DNA from 3 places in the Streptomyces sp. ATCC 21386 genome. Region 3 is predicted to be linked to each of the others. Evidence: riboswitches for the same ligand, from Rfam matches in the RefSeq annotation. Region 3 holds a riboswitch; each other region holds the start of a gene.
What was found. A riboswitch is a leader RNA that binds a small molecule or an ion and turns the genes downstream of it on or off. The one in region 3 is predicted to bind cobalamin.
Positions count from the first base shown of each region.

Region 1 (5,992 bases), 570 kb from region 3:
GGCCGACTTCTGCGAGCAGTTGTCAGCGGAGCTGGGCTTTCCCGCCTCCGCCGGCGCCTACCTCACCCCCGCCCACTCACGCGGCGCAGGACCGCACTACGACCCCATGTCCGTCCTCGTCCGCCAGGTCCACGGTGTCAAACACTGGCGCCTCCAAGCTCCCCCGACCCAGTGGCCGCGCACGATGCCCGCACCGGGGGAGCGCTACGACACCCCCGTGATCGCCGAACTCGACCTGCACCCCGGCGACTCCCTCTACATCCCGCGCGGAGTGGTCCACGACGCCTGGACCACCGACAGCGAGTCCGTCCACATCACCTTCAGCGGCGACACCCCACCCATGTGGGCCGACATCCTGCACGACCTCGTCGACCAGGCAGCCGCATCCGACCCCGCCCTGCGCGAGACGTTCCCCTGGCGGTTCGCCGACACCCCCGACACCGTCGCCGCACAGGCCAAGGACCGCCTCACCGCACTGCGCGCCTTCCTCGACACCGTCGACACCGACGACTTGGCCCACCGCATCATCGACCGCCACGCAGCGCTCCCCGCCCAGGCACCCCGAGGACGCCTCGCCGCAGCCCTGGCCGCAGGTGCCCGCCCCACGGAGCCGCCCCAGTGACGTCCGCCGCCGGCCGCGACACCCGCTTCACGCGGCTCCTCGCCGCCGCCACCCTCTCCAACCTCGGCGACGGCGTCCGCGTCGTCGCCCTGCCGCTGCTCGCCGCGGCCACCACCCGAGACCCCTTCGCCGTCAGCGCCCTGACGGCCTGCATCTTCCTGCCCTGGTTCCTCTTCGGCCTGCCGATCGGCTCGCTCGTCGACCGCAGCAGGCCCGAGACCTTCATGGCCTGGGCGAACACCGCCCGCACCGTCCTCCTCGCCCTCCTGGCCCTGGCCCTGCTGGCCGACGTACGGTCCATGCCGTTGCTCTACGCGACGGCGTTCCTGCTGGGCATCGGCGAGGCCGCCTACGACAACGCCGCGCAGACCCTCGTGCCCCGCGTCGTCGCCGACGAGAAGCTGGAACAGGCCAACAGCGCACTGGTCACCGCCGAACGCGTCGGCCAGGACCTCGCCGGCCCGGCCCTCGGTGGCCTCCTCTTCGCCGTCTCACCCGCCCTGCCCTTCGGCCTGAACGCCGCCGCGATGCTCGTCGGCGTCCTCCTGCTCACCCGCATCCGCACCCCGGCCCCACCCGCCAGACCACACGGGCCGATCGTCCGCACCGTCGTCTCCGACGCGGCGGCGGGCATGCGCTGGCTGTGGCGGGCCCGTTTCATCCGCACCATCGTCCTCACCGGCGCGGCCCTGACCTTCTTCACCATGGCCTGGGAAGCCACCCTGGTGCTGCTCGCCCGCGGCCCCATGGGTGTCTCTGAGTCCGGCTACGGCGTCATGCTCGCCGTCGGCGCGATCGGCGGCGTGGCCGGTTCCCTCGCCACCCCCGCCCTCGTACGCCGCTTCGACCGTCGGGCCCTGCAGATCACCGCGATCGCGGTCACCGCCGTGCTCGACCTCGCCCTCGCGGCCTACCCGCACCCGGCCCTGGCCGCCCTCGCCTGGGGCGGTACCGGAGCCGCTTTCGCCGTTTGGAACGTCCTGGCCGTCACCCTGCGCCAACGACTCGTCCCCACCGAACTCCTGGGCCGCGTCAACAGCGCCAACCGCACCTTCTCCATGGCCGCCGTACCGCTCGGCGCCCTGACCGGCGGTGTGGTCGCCGACACGTTCGGCCTGCGCGCACCTCTGTGGATGGCCGGCATCGCCCTGACCGTCGTGGCGCTGGCCTACGCGGTGCTCAGCCGCGACCGCACGGGCGACGAAACGGCCCGTACTCCCGGGAACGACGAGAACAAGGACGAGCACAAGGTGGCCGAACCCCAGTGAGCGACACCAGCGAGACGAGCGATACCAGCGGATCTGACGACAGCGTCGGCCGAGTACGACGGATCTGCCTCCCTCCCTTCCGTCACCTCCTGGACCGCCTGCCCGCGCTGCACATCACCGACATCTACGAGGACCCCTTCGAGCCCTACCTCCACCAGCAGACCACCACGAAGACCTGGGACACCGACCACTTCACGGCCATCGCACGCAAGCGAGGCGGACGTGTCCTCGACATCGGCTGCGGCCGAGGCCGCGTAGCCCTGGCCCTGGCCGCAGAAGACCTCCCCACCACGGCCGTGGACATCTCCCGCGCCGCCACCACCCGTCTGCGCGCCCACCTGATCCAACACCCCGATCTGGCCCAGGGCATCCGGGTCGTACACGGCGACGTCCTCGACCCGGCGACCGACCTCGGCACGGGCTACACCACGGCCACGCTCGGCGACACGGCGGTGAACATGTTCGCCGACGCCCGCACGCTCACCGCCTTCCTCACCCGTGTCCGCAGCCTCCTGGCTCCCGACGGCGTGCTCTGCCTCCCCGTCCTCACCGAGCCCGCCCTCGCCACCTACGCCCGCCGCAACGGCGTCCTGGCCACCGACTTCACCGACGACCACGGCACACGTCACCTCCTCTTCGCCGCCATGCGCCACGACCCCGACGGCCCCCACTTCTCCCGCACCCTCTTCCTCCCGGACGCCACCCGAGACGGCGAGGGAGAACCCGTGGCCCATCTCGCCGCCGTCCGCGAACGCCTGTGGACCCGCGCTTCACTCGCGCCGCACCTTCGCGAGGCCGGCTTCGAGGTGTGCGAGAGCATCCCGGTGGTGCCCCGTGACGACGCGCTGGGACGGGTCGACGCGGAGATCCTGGTGCTGGCCTCCGGACGGACGGGCGGTGCTCTCAGGCGGTGAAGCCCAGCAAATCGACGAAGGCGTGGCGCGGGGACTTGTCGGAGAGCCTGGTGGCCGACGAAGTCGTCGTACGGCATACCGGGAGCCGGTTCGTAGAGGAGTGCCCGAGGTGGGGCGTGGCCTGGTAGGGCTGTCGGGTGGGCCCCAACGGGCCTTAGGATGCGGGGACTTCGGTGCCCGGAGGCGGCGGCAGCGGCCGGCGTCGGGTGCGGAGGGGTGTCACAGCGTAGGTACGACAACCGCATACGCGCGTGACTGGGGGAAGCCGGTGCGAATCCGGCGCTGACCTGCAACCGTGTGCGGCCCGTGGGGCCGCGAGTCGGGTGACCCGGCGCGTGCCCTGTACCGCTTCCACTGTCATGGACCGCAGCGCGAAGCCGAGAGCCAGGCGGGCCGTCTCGTTCGCTCGGTGACGGGCTGCGGGCCCGCCCGCACCAGGAAGGCTCCGCCATGGACCGTAACCCCGTACTCCGCCACCTGATGGCCGCGACCGCCCTCGGTCTCGTTCTCGCCTCCGCTCCGGCCGCCGCCCACGCGCGGAGTGCCGTGGACACGAACGTTCCGGTCAAGGTGAGTCTCGCTGTCCAGGGCCCGGACGGGCTCCTCTTCAAGGGGAAGATCAAGACCCGGGGCCACGACGTCACCACCGCGAGCGGAGGGACGCACACATGTGACGGCACCAACGGCGGCGCCCATCCCACGGCCGTCCCCACACCCACGGCCGCGCTCGACGACGCCGCCCGCAAGCGGGGCTTCACATGGGACGGCACCTGGTACGCGTCGTTCGACGACTTTCTGGTCGAAACGGTCAAGGGCGTCAGCGGCGGGGGTGTCGCCTACTGGAACATCTCTGTCAACGGGACGTCCACGCCGGTGGGAGGCTGTCAGTTCAAGCTGAACGCCGGCGACGAGGTCGCCTTCACCTGGACGGCCTTCTGAGCCCGTTCTCCGCTCATCGGCTGGGCGGGCCGGGGAACGGCTGTGCCTCGTCGGCGGTGAGCTCGGCCCCGGCCCGCACGTCGTGCAGTACGCGGGCCAGGACCTCCGTCCCGCGCACCACGCGGGGGCCGGGCCTGTTGAAATAGGACGGGCCGTCCAGAACCCAGACCCGCCCGGACCGCACGGCCGGCAGGTCGGACCAGCCCGGCAGTCCGGTGAGCAGGTGCGCCTCGCGCAGCGTGCGCTCCGGTGGGAAGCCGCACGGCAGGACCAGCACCACGTCCGGTCGTGCGGCACGTACCGCGTCCCAGGTCATCGGTCGGGTGTGCTCGCCCGGTGCGGCGAGCAGCGGCTCGCCGCCGGCGGCGGTGATCTGCTCGGGGACCCAGTGCCCGGCGGGCCACAGCGGGTCCAGCCACTCGATCGCCACCACCCGGGGCCGGGCGCGGCCCGCGACCACCGCGCGGACGTGCGTCAGCCGGGCCAGCAGCTCGGCCCGGCGTCGCTCGGAGCGTTCGCGAACGCCCAGCACCCCGCCCACGGTGACCAGGCAGTCGAGCACGTCGTCGAGGGTGCGCGGTTCCAGGCTGAGGACGCGGGTGTCCGCGTCCAGCAACCGCACGGTGCTGCTGACCTTCTCGTACGACACGGCGCACACGTCGCACAGGTCCTGGGTGAGCACCACGTCGGGCCGCAGAGCCGCGAGGGCCTCGGTGTCCAGGGTGTAGAGCGATGACCCGGAGTGCGCGGCCCCGCCGACGGCGTCCGAGATCTCCCGGCTGCCGAGGGCGTTCTGGTCCAGATCGGCGCCTGTCACCACGGGCACGGAGGCCACGTCCCGCGGTGGCCAGTCGCACTCGTGCGTGCGGCCGGCCAACCACGAGGACAGCCCGAGTTCGGCGACGATGTCGGTGGCGGCCGGCAGGAGCGAGACGATGCGCATGGCGTGACTCTAGGGCGCGTTCGTCTCTGCGGGCGCCGCCCGGCCGGTCCCTGGTCAGGAGCCCCAGCGTACGGCGATCGTGTCGCCGACCCCCACGGCGTACTCCCGTGCGGCGGAGACGAACGACGAGCCGTCGACGCTGACCTTCCAGGTGTTCGCGCCGCTGTTGGCCTTGCCGTTCACAGAGGTGACGGCGCCGGTGCCGGATGCCGGGGTCACGGCGGTCACGCAGCCCGAGGGGGTGGCCGAGGTGACGGCCGCGTCGAGGACAGCGCCCAGCGTGGTCGTCGAGCCCGTCGGGGTGAGGGCGACGGAGCAGACCTTGAGGTTGCCGGCACCGTCGTCCACGGTCAGTGCCAGCTTCGTCGCCGTACCGGACGTGAAGGAGTTCTCGCCCACCCACTGCGGCGCGCCGGCGGTGGCCGGGACGGGCGGTGCGGAGGTGAAGCCGCCGCCGGCCACCGCCCGTAGGCCGTCGATGGAGGCGTACGCGGACGGGCCGGTGTCGCTGGGCAGGTACTTGAAGCCGCCGCCGGGGTTGAATTGCTGCGCGATCAGGAAGTCGACCGGCGTCTTGCCCTGGGAGGTGAGGAAGTCGCCGGTCTGCGGGTTGATGCCGCAGGCGTTCAGGCCGGACACCGCCCAGCCGTTGGAGTCGGTGTTGACGCCGAACAGGGCCTTGAAGGCACCGCTGTTGGCGATCAGCTTGCTCTTGAGGAACGCCTTGGCCTGCGCGATGTCCGTGTCGGTGTTCGGCACGCCGGAGGCGCACAGGGAGGCCATGGCCGCGCCGGTCATGTCGATGTCGCTCGCGGCGGCGAGCTGAGCGGCGTTGCCCTCGGCCTTGCTGTAGTTCCAGCCGCCGTCGTTGTGCTGGTTGGCGCGCAACCGGGTGGTGATCGCCTCGCGCAGGGCCTGGGGGACGCGGACCTGGCCCGTCGTCGTCTTCGCGCCGTTCAGCGCGAGCGCGGCGAAGACGGTGGCGTTGAAGTTCGCCGACGGGCCGAAATAGCCGGGCTCGGCGGTCTGCCAGTAGCGGTAGATGTCGGCGATCAGGTTGCGGGAGGCGGAGACACGGGCCGGGTCGACGCCGGCGGCGTAGGCGTTGAGGGCGGCGCGCTCGTAGTCGGTGACCACAGGGGAGGCCGACGGCCAGCCGCTGGTGGAGAGCAGGTTGCGGTAGACGGTTCTGGCGTTCTTGCTGGTGTCCCCGCCCGGGGTGACGTCCACGGCGGCGGTGCCGGCGGCGGCGAACGCGCTGAACGCCCACTCGTTGGACAGCCCCGAGCCGGCGTAGGAACCGTCA
Region 1 covers NZ_JAAVVL010000001.1:2,597,003-2,602,994, forward strand. The annotation lists gene GWK25_RS11405 (cupin domain-containing protein) at 1-622, shown strand, start outside; gene GWK25_RS11410 (MFS transporter) at 619-1,890, shown strand; gene GWK25_RS11415 (bifunctional 2-polyprenyl-6-hydroxyphenol methylase/3-demethylubiquinol 3-O-methyltransferase UbiG) at 1,887-2,804, shown strand; cobalamin riboswitch at 3,028-3,155, shown strand; gene GWK25_RS11420 (DUF4430 domain-containing protein) at 3,255-3,743, shown strand; gene GWK25_RS11425 (cobalamin-binding protein) at 3,757-4,686, opposite strand; gene GWK25_RS11430 (hypothetical protein) at 4,741-5,992, opposite strand, start outside.
Region 1: it holds a riboswitch for cobalamin, as region 3 does, so the genes downstream of both, GWK25_RS11420 (DUF4430 domain-containing protein) here and GWK25_RS13850 ((2Fe-2S) ferredoxin domain-containing protein) in region 3, are expected to answer to the same signal.

Region 2 (5,992 bases), 1.9 Mb from region 3:
ACTGCCGGTCAACATCGCCTGGCAGGCTCGGATGGCCGAACTCCTCGACGTCGTCCACGACTACTCGGCCGAGGGCTCCGACGCCGGACTGCCCGTGGTGTGGGAACTGTGACCGGCACGGACGACACCGACGCCTGGACCGTCGACGCCCACCACCACGTCTGGGACCTCTCCGTCCGCGACCAGGACTGGATCACCGGGCCCGAACTGGCGCCGCTGCGCCGCGACTTCACCCTCCGCGAGCTGGAGTCCGCCGCGAGCATCGCCTCCGTCGCCGCCACAGTCCTGGTCCAGACGATCACCGTGCCCGAGGAGACCCCCGAGTTCCTGGCACTCGCGGCCGGCAGCGACGTGGTCGCCGGGGTCGTCGGGTGGACCGACCTCACCTCTCCCGCCGTCGCCGACGCGCTGACCGATCTGCGTGAGGGCCCCGGCGGGGAGTACCTGGTGGGCATCCGCCACCAGGTGCAGGGCGAGCCCGACCCCCGCTGGCTGACCCGCCCGGACGTGCGGCGGGGCCTCGCCGCGGTCGCGGACGCGGGACTCGTCTACGACCTCGTGGTCCGGCCACACCAGCTCCCGGCCGCCGTGGAGGCGGCGGCCCGCCTGCCCGAACTCATCTTCGTCCTGGACCACTTGGGCAAGCCGCCCATCGCCTCCGGTGAACTGGAGCCGTGGGCGGGGCAGATCCGGCGGCTCGCCGCCCTGCCGAACACCGTGTGCAAGCTCTCCGGCCTGGTCACGGAGGCGGACTGGCACTCCTGGCGGGTCGCGGACCTCGTCCCGTACGCCGACACCGTGCTGGACGCCTTCGGCCCCGAGCGGCTGATGTACGGCTCCGACTGGCCGGTCTGCGACCTCGCCTCCGACTACGTCGAAGTCCTGGACGTCGCCGACGCGTTGATGTCCGGACTCGGTGAGGCCGAACACCGGCAGGTCTTCGCGGGCACGGCCGTCCGTGTCTACGGCCTGCGGATCTGAGGCTGCGGCAGGAACGGCCCCGGCCCGGTGTCCGACCCCGCCAGGGCCGCCAACTCGTCCGGTGTGCGCGGACCTGACTCCTCATCCGCCAACAGCCCCTGCTCGCGCAGGAGTCGGGCCACCACGACACCCCAGGGGAGCCGAAGTCCCGCCTGCTGGAGGAGATCCGTACGGGCGAGCATCTCGGCCACCGGGCCCGTGCGCGCGCCGGAGGGGGTGAGCAGCGCCGCGTCGTCGGCCCAGCGCAGCGCGAGGTCGACGTCATGGGTGGCCATCACGACGGTGGTGCCGGACCGGCGCAGCTCGTCCAGGGTGGCGAGGAGCCGCTCCTGTCCGTCCGGGTCGAGCCCGGCGGTCGGCTCGTCGAGGATCAGGACCCGGGGCCGCATCGCGACCGCCCCGGCGATGGCGGTCCGCTTGCGCTGGCCGTAGGAGAGCAGATGGGTCGGCCGGTCGGCGAGGGCGGCGATACCGAGCGCGCCGAGTGCCTCGTCCACCCGGGCCCTCACCTGCGCGTCGGGCAGCCCTAGGTTCAGCGGTCCGAACGACACGTCCTGCGCGACGGAGGCCGCGAAGAGCTGGTCGTCCGGGTCCTGGACGACCAGCTGGACCGTCGTCCGCAGCCGGGTGAGGCCCTTGCGGTCGTACGACACCGGCCGGCCTTCGACCGTCAACTCGCCCGAGTGGGGCCGCAGTCCGCCGCTGAGCAGGCGCATCAGCGTCGTCTTGCCGCTGCCGTTGCGGCCCAGCAGGGCGAGCGCGCGCCCCGCGCGCACCTCGAAGTCGAGTTCGCTGAGCACGGGCGGTCCGTCCTCGTACGCGAACGACGCGCCCCGCAGGGCGACGAGTACGGGCTCGCTCATGTCAGCGGCCTTTCCAGGACGAATCCAGTACGAGGGTGAGGGCGGCCACGGCCGCCAGCAGCGCGGCACTGGCCATGGTGAATCGCACGGACACCCGGGCCTCGGGCACCAGGACGCGCAGGGTGCCGTCGTACCCGCGCCCGGCGAGCCCGGTCTGCAACCGCGCCGCCCGGTCGAAGGCCCGGACGAACGCGGTGGCGCCGAGCCCGGCCAGGGAACGCCAGGTGGCGGCCCGGGTGGTGTGCCCCAGCCGCGCCGCCTGCGCCTCCCGGATCCGGCGCACCGAGTCCAGGAGGAGGAAGCTCATCCGGTACGTCACCAGCGCCACGTCCACGACCGGCGCGGGCACCCCGGCCCGGACCAGCCGGGGCAGCAGGTCCGACATCGGGGTGGTGAAGGCGAACAGGAGGACGCCGAGGGAGGCGGCCGAGGTACGCAGCAGCAACTCCCCGGCGCGGACCGCTCCGCCGTCGGCCGGGGTGACGAACCCGTCCGGCCCGCCCACCTGGACGAGCAGCGGCAGCGCGCCGGTCACGCAGAAGCCCAGCGGCACCCGGTAGGCCCGCCACAGCCGACGGCCGGGCACGCCCGCGGGGCCCAGCAGCACGACGAGCGAGGTCAGCAGCACCAGGGCCGCGCCCGGCCAGGGCGGCAGGGAGATCGCGAGCACGGTGAGGCCGAGCCCGAGGACGGCCTTGTCCACGGGATGACGGCGGCGCCAGCGACTGCTGTGCGCCGCCGCGTCGATCGGCAGCACCCGGGTCAGCCCCGCCCGGCCGGGTCGGCCCCGGAGCGGCTGGAGGAGCCTGCGTCGCCGGTCGGGTCGGAGGCGCCGGACGCCCCCGACGCGCCCTTCGCCACCGCGGCCGCCGGCACATGCGCCGCCGGGCCGGACGCGCTCGCGGTCGGGGCCGCTACGGTCGCGTCCACCGGCTTCTGCGCAGCCTTGTCGGCCTCCCCGGCCGCGTCCAGCAGGGCCCGCGCCCGGGCCTCGCCCTGGCGCCGGCCCCGCCGGACGCCGAAGTAGTAGGCGAGGACGCCCGCGCCGAGGGCGGCCTGGAGGGAGAAGAGCGCCGACTCGATCTCGCCGGAAGGCGGTTCGTAGAGAGGGGAGAACCACGGCTCGTAGTCCGGCTCGATCTCGGTGATCGCCGTCTCCGCCTCGCCGTCGGCGCCCGAGAACGGCTGCTCCTTGTGGTCGCCGAGGCCGAGGGCCAGCGGCAGGACCGCGAGCGCCGCCACGACGAGCAGCAGCAGTACGTTGATCTTCGTGTTCCGGCTCATCGGGCCACCGCCTCGGTCTCGTTCTCCGTCCCGGCACCGGCGCGGCTCCGCCGGTCGGTCAGGAGCACACCGAGCCGGGTGAGTTCGCCCTTGCTCGACTGCACCAGCAGGCGCATCACCAGCACGGTGAGCAGACCCTCGCTGACCGCGAGCGGGATCTGGGTGACCGCGAAGATGGAGCCGAACTTGCCGAGCGCGCCCAGGAAGCCGCTGCTCGGGTCGGGGAAGGCGAGCGCCAACTGCAGGCTGGTGGCGCAGTAGGTGACCAGGTCGGCGACGAACGCGCCGAAGAACACCGTCACCATCAGCGGCACGCCGAAGCGTCGCAGCAGCCGGTAGACGCCGTACCCCGCCCAGGGGCCGGCGATCGCCATGGAGAAGACGTTGGCACCGAGCGTGGTCAGACCCCCGTGGGCGAGCAACAGGGCCTGGAAGAGCAGGGTGATGGTGCCGAGGACCGCCATGATCGGCGGCCGGAACAGGATGGCGCCGAGACCGGTGCCGGTGGGGTGGGAGCAACTCCCGGTGACCGACGGCAGCTTCAGCGCGGACAGGACGAAGGTGAAGGCACCCGAGGCACCGAGCAGCAGCGTGCTCTCGGGGTGCTCCCTGACCTCACGGGTGAGTGCCCGTACTCCGTGGACGACGAACGGCGCGGACGCGACGCCCCAGGCGATCGCGTGCGCCGGAGGAAGGAAACCCTCGGCTATGTGCATGGCTCAGCAGACCCTCTCCAGCACCTCGTGGATGGTTGACGCGCCTTGGCCGGTCTCCTGGCTTACGGGTGACACCGCCCGTGCTCCGCCTTCCCGGGTCCGAAGACCCAGTGGCTGTCCGTGAGGACCGGAGCCGGACTTCCCGATCACAGTGGCGAGGGCCGCACCGGCATCACACCGGATTTCCCGTTCACCAAGGCGTGGTGACAGTAGTGCCCCGACAAGGACGCTGACAAGCGGAGGCGAGGGGTGCGCGGGCGCCGTGCGACAGCTCACACCCGGGCGCACGCTCCGGCGCACGCCTCGCGCGTCGGTGGGAGCTCGCGGCCTGACCGACGGCCCTGCCCGTCCTGTTCGCGGCCGGGACGTCGCTCCTCGACACCGTGGACGGCTCGTTCATGAACTTCGCCTACGGCTGGGCGTTCTCCCAACCGGTCCGCAAGGTCTACTACAGCCTCACCGTCACGGGCCTGTCCGTGGCCGTCGCCCTCGTCATCGGCTCGGTCGAACTCCTCGGCCTCGTCGCCGAGAAGGCCCCTCTGCACGGCACCTTCTGGTACCGGGTCGCCGGCCTCGACCTCAACACCGTCGGCTATGCCGTCGTCGGCCTCTTCCTCGTCACCTGGGCGGTCGCCCTGCTGGTCTGGCGGTTCGCGCGGATCGAGCAGAAGTGGACGACCGGCTGGCCGCCGCACCACGGCCCACACCCTGGTACGCGTGCAGCCCGTCAGTGCGCGTGCAGCCCGTCCGCGAGATGGCCGTGGCTGTGCCGCCACCCGGCCCGGACGTGTCGGGCGCCCACCAGATGGGGGTGACCGGAGGGCAGCCCGGCGTGCACGTGGGACGTCGACGACGCCGGCCACAGCCGTACGGCCGTCAGCGCCGCGCCCAGCGCGAGCGAGCCCAGGGCGAGCACCGCCCAGTTCAGCCCGGCCGCAGCCCCCAGCCATCCGGCCAGCGGATACGTCACCAGCCAGCAGCCGTGCGAGAGGGAGAACTGGGCGGCGAACGCGGCCGTACGCTCCCCGGGCGCCACCGAGCGGCGGACGAGACGCCCGGCCGGAGTGAGCACCGCAGAGCACGCGGCACCGAACGCGGCCCAGAGCGCCAGTAGCGCGGGCAGCCGCCAACTCCCGCCCTGTGCGGCGGTGACGGCCCCGAGCCCGGCGAAGACGCCGGCCAGCGACAGGGCGCCCGGCAGCATCACGGCACGGTCCGGGACCTTCTCCAGCACCCGGGGCAGCACCAGCGCCACGGCCATCGACCCCGCCCCGTACGCCCCGAGCGCCAGTGGCAGGGCGCCCGCGGACAGGCCGAGCACATCACGGACGTAGACGACGGAGTTCACCGTCACCATCGCCCCGGCCGCCGCGACCGCGAGGTTCAGGACGAGCAGGGCCCGCAGCTCGGGGACGCCGAGGAAGAGGCGCGTCCCGGCGGTGGCCCTGGCGTACGCGCCGCCCGCGCGCGGGGTGGTGACGGCGGCCCGCTCGGGCAGGGCGGTGGAGACGACCAGCGCGGCCGAGGCGAGGAACCCGAGGACCGTGCCGGTGAACAGCCCGTCGTAGGTCGTCACGGACAGCAGTGCGGCCGCGAGCGCGGGGGAGAAGAGGCTCTCCAGGTCGTAGGCGAGCCGGGACATCGACAGGGCCCGGGTGTAGTCGCGTTCCTCGGGCAGCACATCGGGGATGACGGCCTGGAACGTGGGAGTGAACACGGCCGACGCGGACTGCAGGAGGAACACCAGGACGTAGACCTGCCAGACCTCGCCTACGAACGGCAGGGACACGGCGATCCCCGCGCGCACCAGGTCCGCCGTCACCATCAGGGTCCGGCGCGGCAGCCGGTCGGCGACCGCGCCCACGACGGGGGCGATCACCACGTACGCCACCATCTTGATCGCGAGTGCCGTACCGAGGACGGAACCGGCGTCGGCGCCCGCGAGGTCGTACGCCAGGAGCCCGAGCGCGACGGTCGCGAGCCCGGTCCCCACCAGGGCCACGACCTGGGCGGCGAAGAGCCGCCGATAGGCACGATGACGCAGTACGGCAAGCATGACCAGATGATAACCATCATGTGCGCACCTATGCACATGATGGCGGGAGGGGAGCCCGCAGGGGCGCAGGGATATGCGCGACCAGCACCCAC
Region 2 covers NZ_JAAVVL010000001.1:5,073,810-5,079,801, forward strand. The annotation lists gene GWK25_RS21620 (L-rhamnose mutarotase) at 1-112, shown strand, start outside; gene GWK25_RS21625 (amidohydrolase) at 109-981, shown strand; gene GWK25_RS21630 (energy-coupling factor ABC transporter ATP-binding protein) at 963-1,844, opposite strand; gene cbiQ (cobalt ECF transporter T component CbiQ) at 1,846-2,601, opposite strand; gene GWK25_RS21640 (energy-coupling factor ABC transporter substrate-binding protein) at 2,607-3,128, opposite strand; gene GWK25_RS21645 (energy-coupling factor ABC transporter permease) at 3,125-3,844, opposite strand; cobalamin riboswitch at 3,874-4,079, opposite strand; partial or broken gene GWK25_RS21650 (HoxN/HupN/NixA family nickel/cobalt transporter) at 4,186-4,527, shown strand; gene GWK25_RS21655 (MFS transporter) at 4,572-5,900, opposite strand.
Region 2: it holds a riboswitch for cobalamin, as region 3 does, so the genes downstream of both, GWK25_RS21645 (energy-coupling factor ABC transporter permease) here and GWK25_RS13850 ((2Fe-2S) ferredoxin domain-containing protein) in region 3, are expected to answer to the same signal.

Region 3 (5,992 bases):
GGGCCGATCACTGCGACACGACGCCCTTATTCCATCACCAACAGACTGGTACTCTGCAGCCGATGAAAATGAAAATGATTTCCACAATGTTGACGGCCGCGGCGGTGCTCGCGGTCGCCGGGTGCGGCAACGACTCCGCCTCCGATGCGGCCGGGAAGGCGACGACGGCTGCGAAGGGCGCGACGACCTACCCGTTCACCATCAAGAACTGCGGCACCGACGTGACCTACAAGGCCGCGCCGAAGAAGGTCGTCACGCTGAACCAGACCGCCGCCGAGATCCTCATCCGCCTGGGAGTGGGGGACCGGATCGTCGGATCGGGCTATGAGATCGAGAAGGCGCCGGACGCGATCGCCGCGCAGTACGAGAAGATTCCGATCCTGTCCGGGGACGGCGAGACGATCAAGCACGAGAAGCTGCTGGAAGCGCAGCCGGACTTCGTCTACAGCTCTTTCGCGAGCTTCCTCACCAAGGAGGAGGCCGGTGACCGCAAGGACCTGCACGACCTGGGCGTGCCGACCTACCTGACCGAGTTCGACTGCTCGTACCACGAGAGCGTGGCCGACGCGGACTTCGAGATGCTGTACGAGGAGTACCGCCGCCTGGGCAAGATCATGGGCGTGCCCGACGCCGGCGAGAAGCTGGCGACCGAGCAGAAGGCCGTGGTGGACAAGGCGCTGAAGGGCTACAAGAAGCCGGACAAGCCGCTGAAGGTGATGTGGTTCTACTCCACCTACGAGGGCACCCCGTGGGCCGCGGGCCCCGGCGGTCTGCCGCAGCACATCTCCGAGAGCGTCGGGGTCGAGAACATCTTCAAGGACGCGAAGACCAAGTGGGCGGAGGTGAGCTGGGACGAGGTCGCCGCCCGGAATCCCGACGTCATCATCCTGGCCGACCTGAGCCGAGGCGAACCCAACGACACCGCCAAGGAGAAGATCGAGCTGCTCAAGAAGGACCCCCTCACCCGCAAGCTCGCCGCCGTGCAGGGCGACCGGTTCGTCACCATCCCCGGCACCCACATGGACCCCAGCTACGGCAGCGCGTCCGCGGTACCCGCGCTGGTCGACGGCCTGAACAAGCTTGGCTGAGCCGTCAACCACCATGACCACGAGCTCACAGACGACTGCCGCGCCCACCGGGACTCCGGTCACCAGCCCTGAGAAGGTTCCGGTTGGCGCGCGGCGCGCCTCGACGGCGGCACTCTTCATCCTGGCCGTGGCCGGGCTGCTGATGTCGATCGTCGCCGCCTCGCTGTTCGGAAGCGCGAACATCCAGCCCCTGGATGTCGTCTCCACGATCCTCAGGCACATCGGCCTGGGCGATATCGCCCCCACCCCGCCACTGCCGGGGCTGCTGGACGCGTTGATCTGGGAGTCACGTTTCCCGCGGGTGCTGCTGGCCTGCGTGGTCGGCATGGCCCTGGCGGTATCGGGCGCGGTCCTGCAGGCGGTCACCAGGAATCCCCTGGCCGACCCCTACCTGCTGGGAGTCTCCTCCGGCGCCTCCACCGGCGCGGTCGCCGTGCTCCTGCTGGGCATCGGCGGAAGCATCTCCCTGTCGACCGGAGCGTTCGTCGGCGGCCTGGTTTCCTTCGCCCTGCTGCTGGTCCTCCTCGGCGGGGGGCGCGTCGCCAGCCCTTCCCGAGTGGTGCTCACCGGCGTGCTCGTGTCCCAGTTCTTCGCGGCGCTCACCTCGGTCATCCTCATGGTCAGCGGCGACGCGAACTCCACCCGCGGCTTCACCTACTGGCTGCTCGGCACCCTCGGCGGCGCCCGATGGGACGGCGTGACCGTCACCGTCGTGATCATCCTGATCGGGGTGATCGCCGTCCAGTTCTTCGCGCCCGCCCTCGACGCCTTCACGTTCGGGTGGGACTCCGCCGAAGCCCTGGGGATCAACGTCACCGCTGCCCGCGTCTGGCTGATGGTGCTGACCTCGGTCATGACGGCGGCCGCCGTGGCGGCCTCCGGCGCGATCGGCTTCATCGCGCTGCTCGTCCCGCACGCAGTCCGTATTCTCGCGGGCCCGACGCACCGCTCCCTGCTCCCCCTGTCCGCACTCGTCGGCGCCATCTTCCTCATCTGGGTGGACGTGTTCGCGCGGACGGCGTTCTCGCCGCACGAACTGCCCGCCGGCGTCATCACCGCGCTTCTCGGCGCGCCTGCCTTCGCGCTGGTCCTGAAGCGTCTGGAGTCCTGATGGGCCGCATCACCACCACCCAACTCTCCTGGTCGGTCAAGGGCCACCGGCTGCTGGACAACATCGAGATGGCGGCCCACGACGGGAAGATCGTCGGCCTTCTCGGCCCCAACGGCTCGGGCAAGTCGACACTGCTGCGCCTGCTCGCCGGACTGCGCCGCCCCGACACCGGAACCATCCACTTCGACGACACCAGCCTGCACGACCTCAGCCGCCGGGTGCGGGCCCGCCGGCTCGCCGTCGTCGAACAGGACGTGTCCGCCCACAACCACGTCAACGTCCGCCAGGTCGTGGAACTCGGCCGCACACCGTTCCGCGGCCGCTTCGACGCACTGACCGAGCAAGACCGGCGGATCGTCGACGCGGCGCTGGAACGGACCGACATCACCGGCAAGCAGTACCAGAGCTGGCACACCCTCTCCGGAGGGGAGAAGCAGCGCGCCCAACTCGCCCGCGCTCTCGCCCAGGAACCGCAGGAGATCCTGCTCGACGAACCCACCAACCACCTCGACATACGCCACCAGCTCGAGCTCCTCGACCTGCTGACCTCACTGGAGGTCACCTGCGTCGTGGCCCTGCACGACCTCAACCTCGCCGCCCGTTACTGCGACCACATCGTCGTCCTCGACCACGGTGAGGTCGCCGCGGCGGGCGCTCCGGAGGCCGTGCTGACCCGGGACCTGATCCAGTCGGTCTACGGCGTCGACGTCCTCGTCGACCGCGAACACACCACCGGCACCCTCCGCATCACCTACCTGGCCGCCACCGCCACGGGAACGACTGCTGCACAAGTGAGGCAACTCGATCCCCAAGAGGGCTTGTCAGCTGCCGACCGGTGATGTCGTAGCCGGATGAGGAGAGTGCACCGTTTCGGCAGACGACTGGGCACTCCCACACCGCTTTCGGTGTTCTGGTGAGCCAGCCGCAAGAACCTGGCCTTCCACCTCTCCGGCCGCATCCTGCACAGCATCTACTGGCACAACACGACCGGTGAGGGCGGGGGCGAGCCGCTGGAGAAGGACGGCGTGGGCGAGTCGGCGGACGCCATCGCCGAGTCCTTCGGGTCCTTCGCCGACTTCAAGGCGCAGCTGTCCAAGGCGTGGGCCACGACGCAGGGTTCAGGCTGGGACGTGCTGGCGTGCTGGCGTACGAGCCGCTGAGCAGCTGGCTGATCGTCGAGCAGGTCCACGACCACCAGGGCCTGCTGTCCGCGCCGTGAGCGTGGTGATGCCGTAGCGGCGACGGCGCGGCTGTCCTGCTCGTGATCGTCTTCTCGACCTTCACTTGCACGCGGTATGACGAAGGGCTTCCGCGAGGACGTGACTCCGGGGAGCCCTTGGGTTGTCCCGGTTCCCGGACATAGGGGGAGGCGCGCGATGCTTTCGTGCGCGGGTCGTGTGCTGCGCCTCACCACGGCGCATCGCGCCGCGGACGTATGAGATGACGTGTCCTTCTGTCATGATGGCCCGCGACAAAGGCGACGGCGGAACGAGGAAGCCGGTGTGAATCCGGCGCGGTACCGCCACTGTGATCGGCGAGCGGATCCCGAACAGACCACTGCCCGGACGCGGGTGGGAAGGCCGGGACGAGCACTGACCCGAGAGCCAGGAGACTCACGCGGTCGCCTCCTCGATGTGACTGGGGCGGATTTCCCCGGGGAGGCTGGTGTGTCGGGATGCCCACGGACGTATCGCGGGACGGCTCGGTGCCGTGCCGGGTCGTGGTGTGCCGGGACTGCTGCTGCGGCAGTCCGAAGGTGACCGGTGTGGACCACGGTGAGCAGACCGCGCGTCTGGCCGAGGACGCCCCGGTCCGGATCACCGAGTGTCTCGACGTGTGCGAGCAGGCGAATGTGATCGTCGTGCAGCCCTCGTCGGAGGGGCGCGCCGCCGGTGGCCGTCCGGTCTGGTTCGGCCTCGTCAACGATTCCGACGCGACCGAGGACATCGCCGCCTGGGTACGGGCGGGCGGACCGGGCATCGCGGAACTGCCGGACATCCTGGACCTCTACGTCTTCACCCCGCCCCGGCGCGCCCGGGCCGGGAACTCCGTGTCATCGGCTGCCGAGGCGGCTCGACAGCTGACGTGACGCGACTGACGCGCCGCGACTGACGCGCCGCGACTGACTCGACGACTCCCGACCCGACCTGACCTGCCCGATCGACCCGACGCGATCGAACTCAGCCACTCCGGCCGGCCGTCGTACCCGGCCGCCCTCCGGACCACCACCTGGTCCGGACCGTTCCCGTTCCACCCCGCGGTGAGAGGACCCACCCCATGATGGGCAAGCGCCCGATGTCCCTGCTGTCGGCGATCGCCGCCGCGGCCCTGCTGATATCCGGCTGTGGCGGGAGCGCCACCCGGGACGACGCCGCCCAGGCCGCCGGCCCCGCCGTCGACGGCTTCCCCGTCACCCTCTCCAACTGCGGTGTGAAGACGACCTATCAGCGTCCTCCGCAGCGCGCGGTGTCGCTGAACCAGCACGCGACCGAGGTCATGCTGGCGCTGGGCCTGGGGAAGTCGTTGGTGGGCACGGCCTACCTCGACGACAAGATCCTCCCCGAGTACCAGGACGCGTACGACGGCATCAAGGTCATCGCGAAGGAGTACCCGTCCTTCGAAGCGCTGTTGTCCGCCGAACCCGACTTCGCCTACGGCGGTTTCGCCAGCACCTTCGACGAGAAGGAGGGCCGCAGCCGCGATGCCCTGTCCAAGGCCGGGATCAACTCCTACCTGAACATCGAGGAGTGCCCGTCCGGGCCCGTGACGATGGCCACGATGGACCAGGAGATCCGCAACGTGGCCAAGATCTTCGGGGTGCCGGAACGAGCCGACAAGGAGCTGAAGAAGCTCCACGCCACCCTCGACACGGTCGAGAGCAAGCTCGCCGGAGTCACGCCGGTCAAGCTCTTCGTCTACGACAGCGGAGACAAGACGGCCTTCACCGCCGGCGGGGCGGGCATCGGCAACGAGATGATCAAGCAGGCGGGCGCGGTGAACCTCTTCGCCGACGTGGACAAGGCGTTCGGCGACGTGTCGTTCGAGCAGGTGGCCGAGCGGGCGCCCGAGGTCATCGTCATCTACGACTACGGCGACCAGTCGGTCGAGGACAAGAAGAAGTTCCTGCTGTCGAACCCGGCGCTCAAGGACGTACCCGCCATCAGGAACAAGCGGTTCGCCGTGCTGCCCCTGTCGTCCACGGTGCTGGGCGTCCGGGTGCCGGCCGCCGTGGAGTCCCTGGCCCGCCAGATCCACCCGGATCGCTTCAAGTGAGCGGCGCGACCGACGCGGCGGGCGTGACCGAGGAGAAGGACGCGGGCGCCGGACCGGAGGCGAGCTTCCGGAGAGCGGTCGGCGGTGATGTCACAGTCCCGGGCCGCAAGCGGATTCCCTACCCGCTCGTGCTCCTGCTGCTCGGCGCGCTCGTCCTGGTCTCGGCCACGTTCGGGATCGCCGTCGGATCCATCGGCGTCCCGGCCGACCAGGTGTGGGGCATCCTGCTGCACCGCGTGCATCCGGCGCTGGCCGACCCGACCTGGACTCCTGTCCGCGAGACGATCGTCATCGACGTACGGCTGCCGCGCGTGCTGCTGGCCGGTGTCGTGGGCGCGGGCCTCGCCGTGTGCGGGATGGCCCTGCAGGCTCTGGTGCGCAACCCGCTCGCGGACCCGATGCTGCTCGGGGTCTCCTCGGGTGCCACGGTCGGCGCGGTGCTGGTCGTCGTCTTCGGCCTCACCCTGTTCGGGGTGTTCTCCCTGCCGGTGGCGGCGTTCCTCGGCGCTCTCGCCGCGCT
Region 3 covers NZ_JAAVVL010000001.1:3,168,202-3,174,193, forward strand. The annotation lists gene GWK25_RS13830 (ABC transporter substrate-binding protein) at 75-1,088, shown strand; gene GWK25_RS13835 (iron chelate uptake ABC transporter family permease subunit) at 1,231-2,199, shown strand; gene GWK25_RS13840 (ABC transporter ATP-binding protein) at 2,199-3,038, shown strand; partial or broken gene GWK25_RS13845 (Fe-Mn family superoxide dismutase) at 3,126-3,400, shown strand; cobalamin riboswitch at 3,642-3,834, shown strand; gene GWK25_RS13850 ((2Fe-2S) ferredoxin domain-containing protein) at 3,875-4,288, shown strand; gene GWK25_RS13855 (ABC transporter substrate-binding protein) at 4,477-5,472, shown strand; gene GWK25_RS13860 (FecCD family ABC transporter permease) at 5,469-5,992, shown strand, end outside.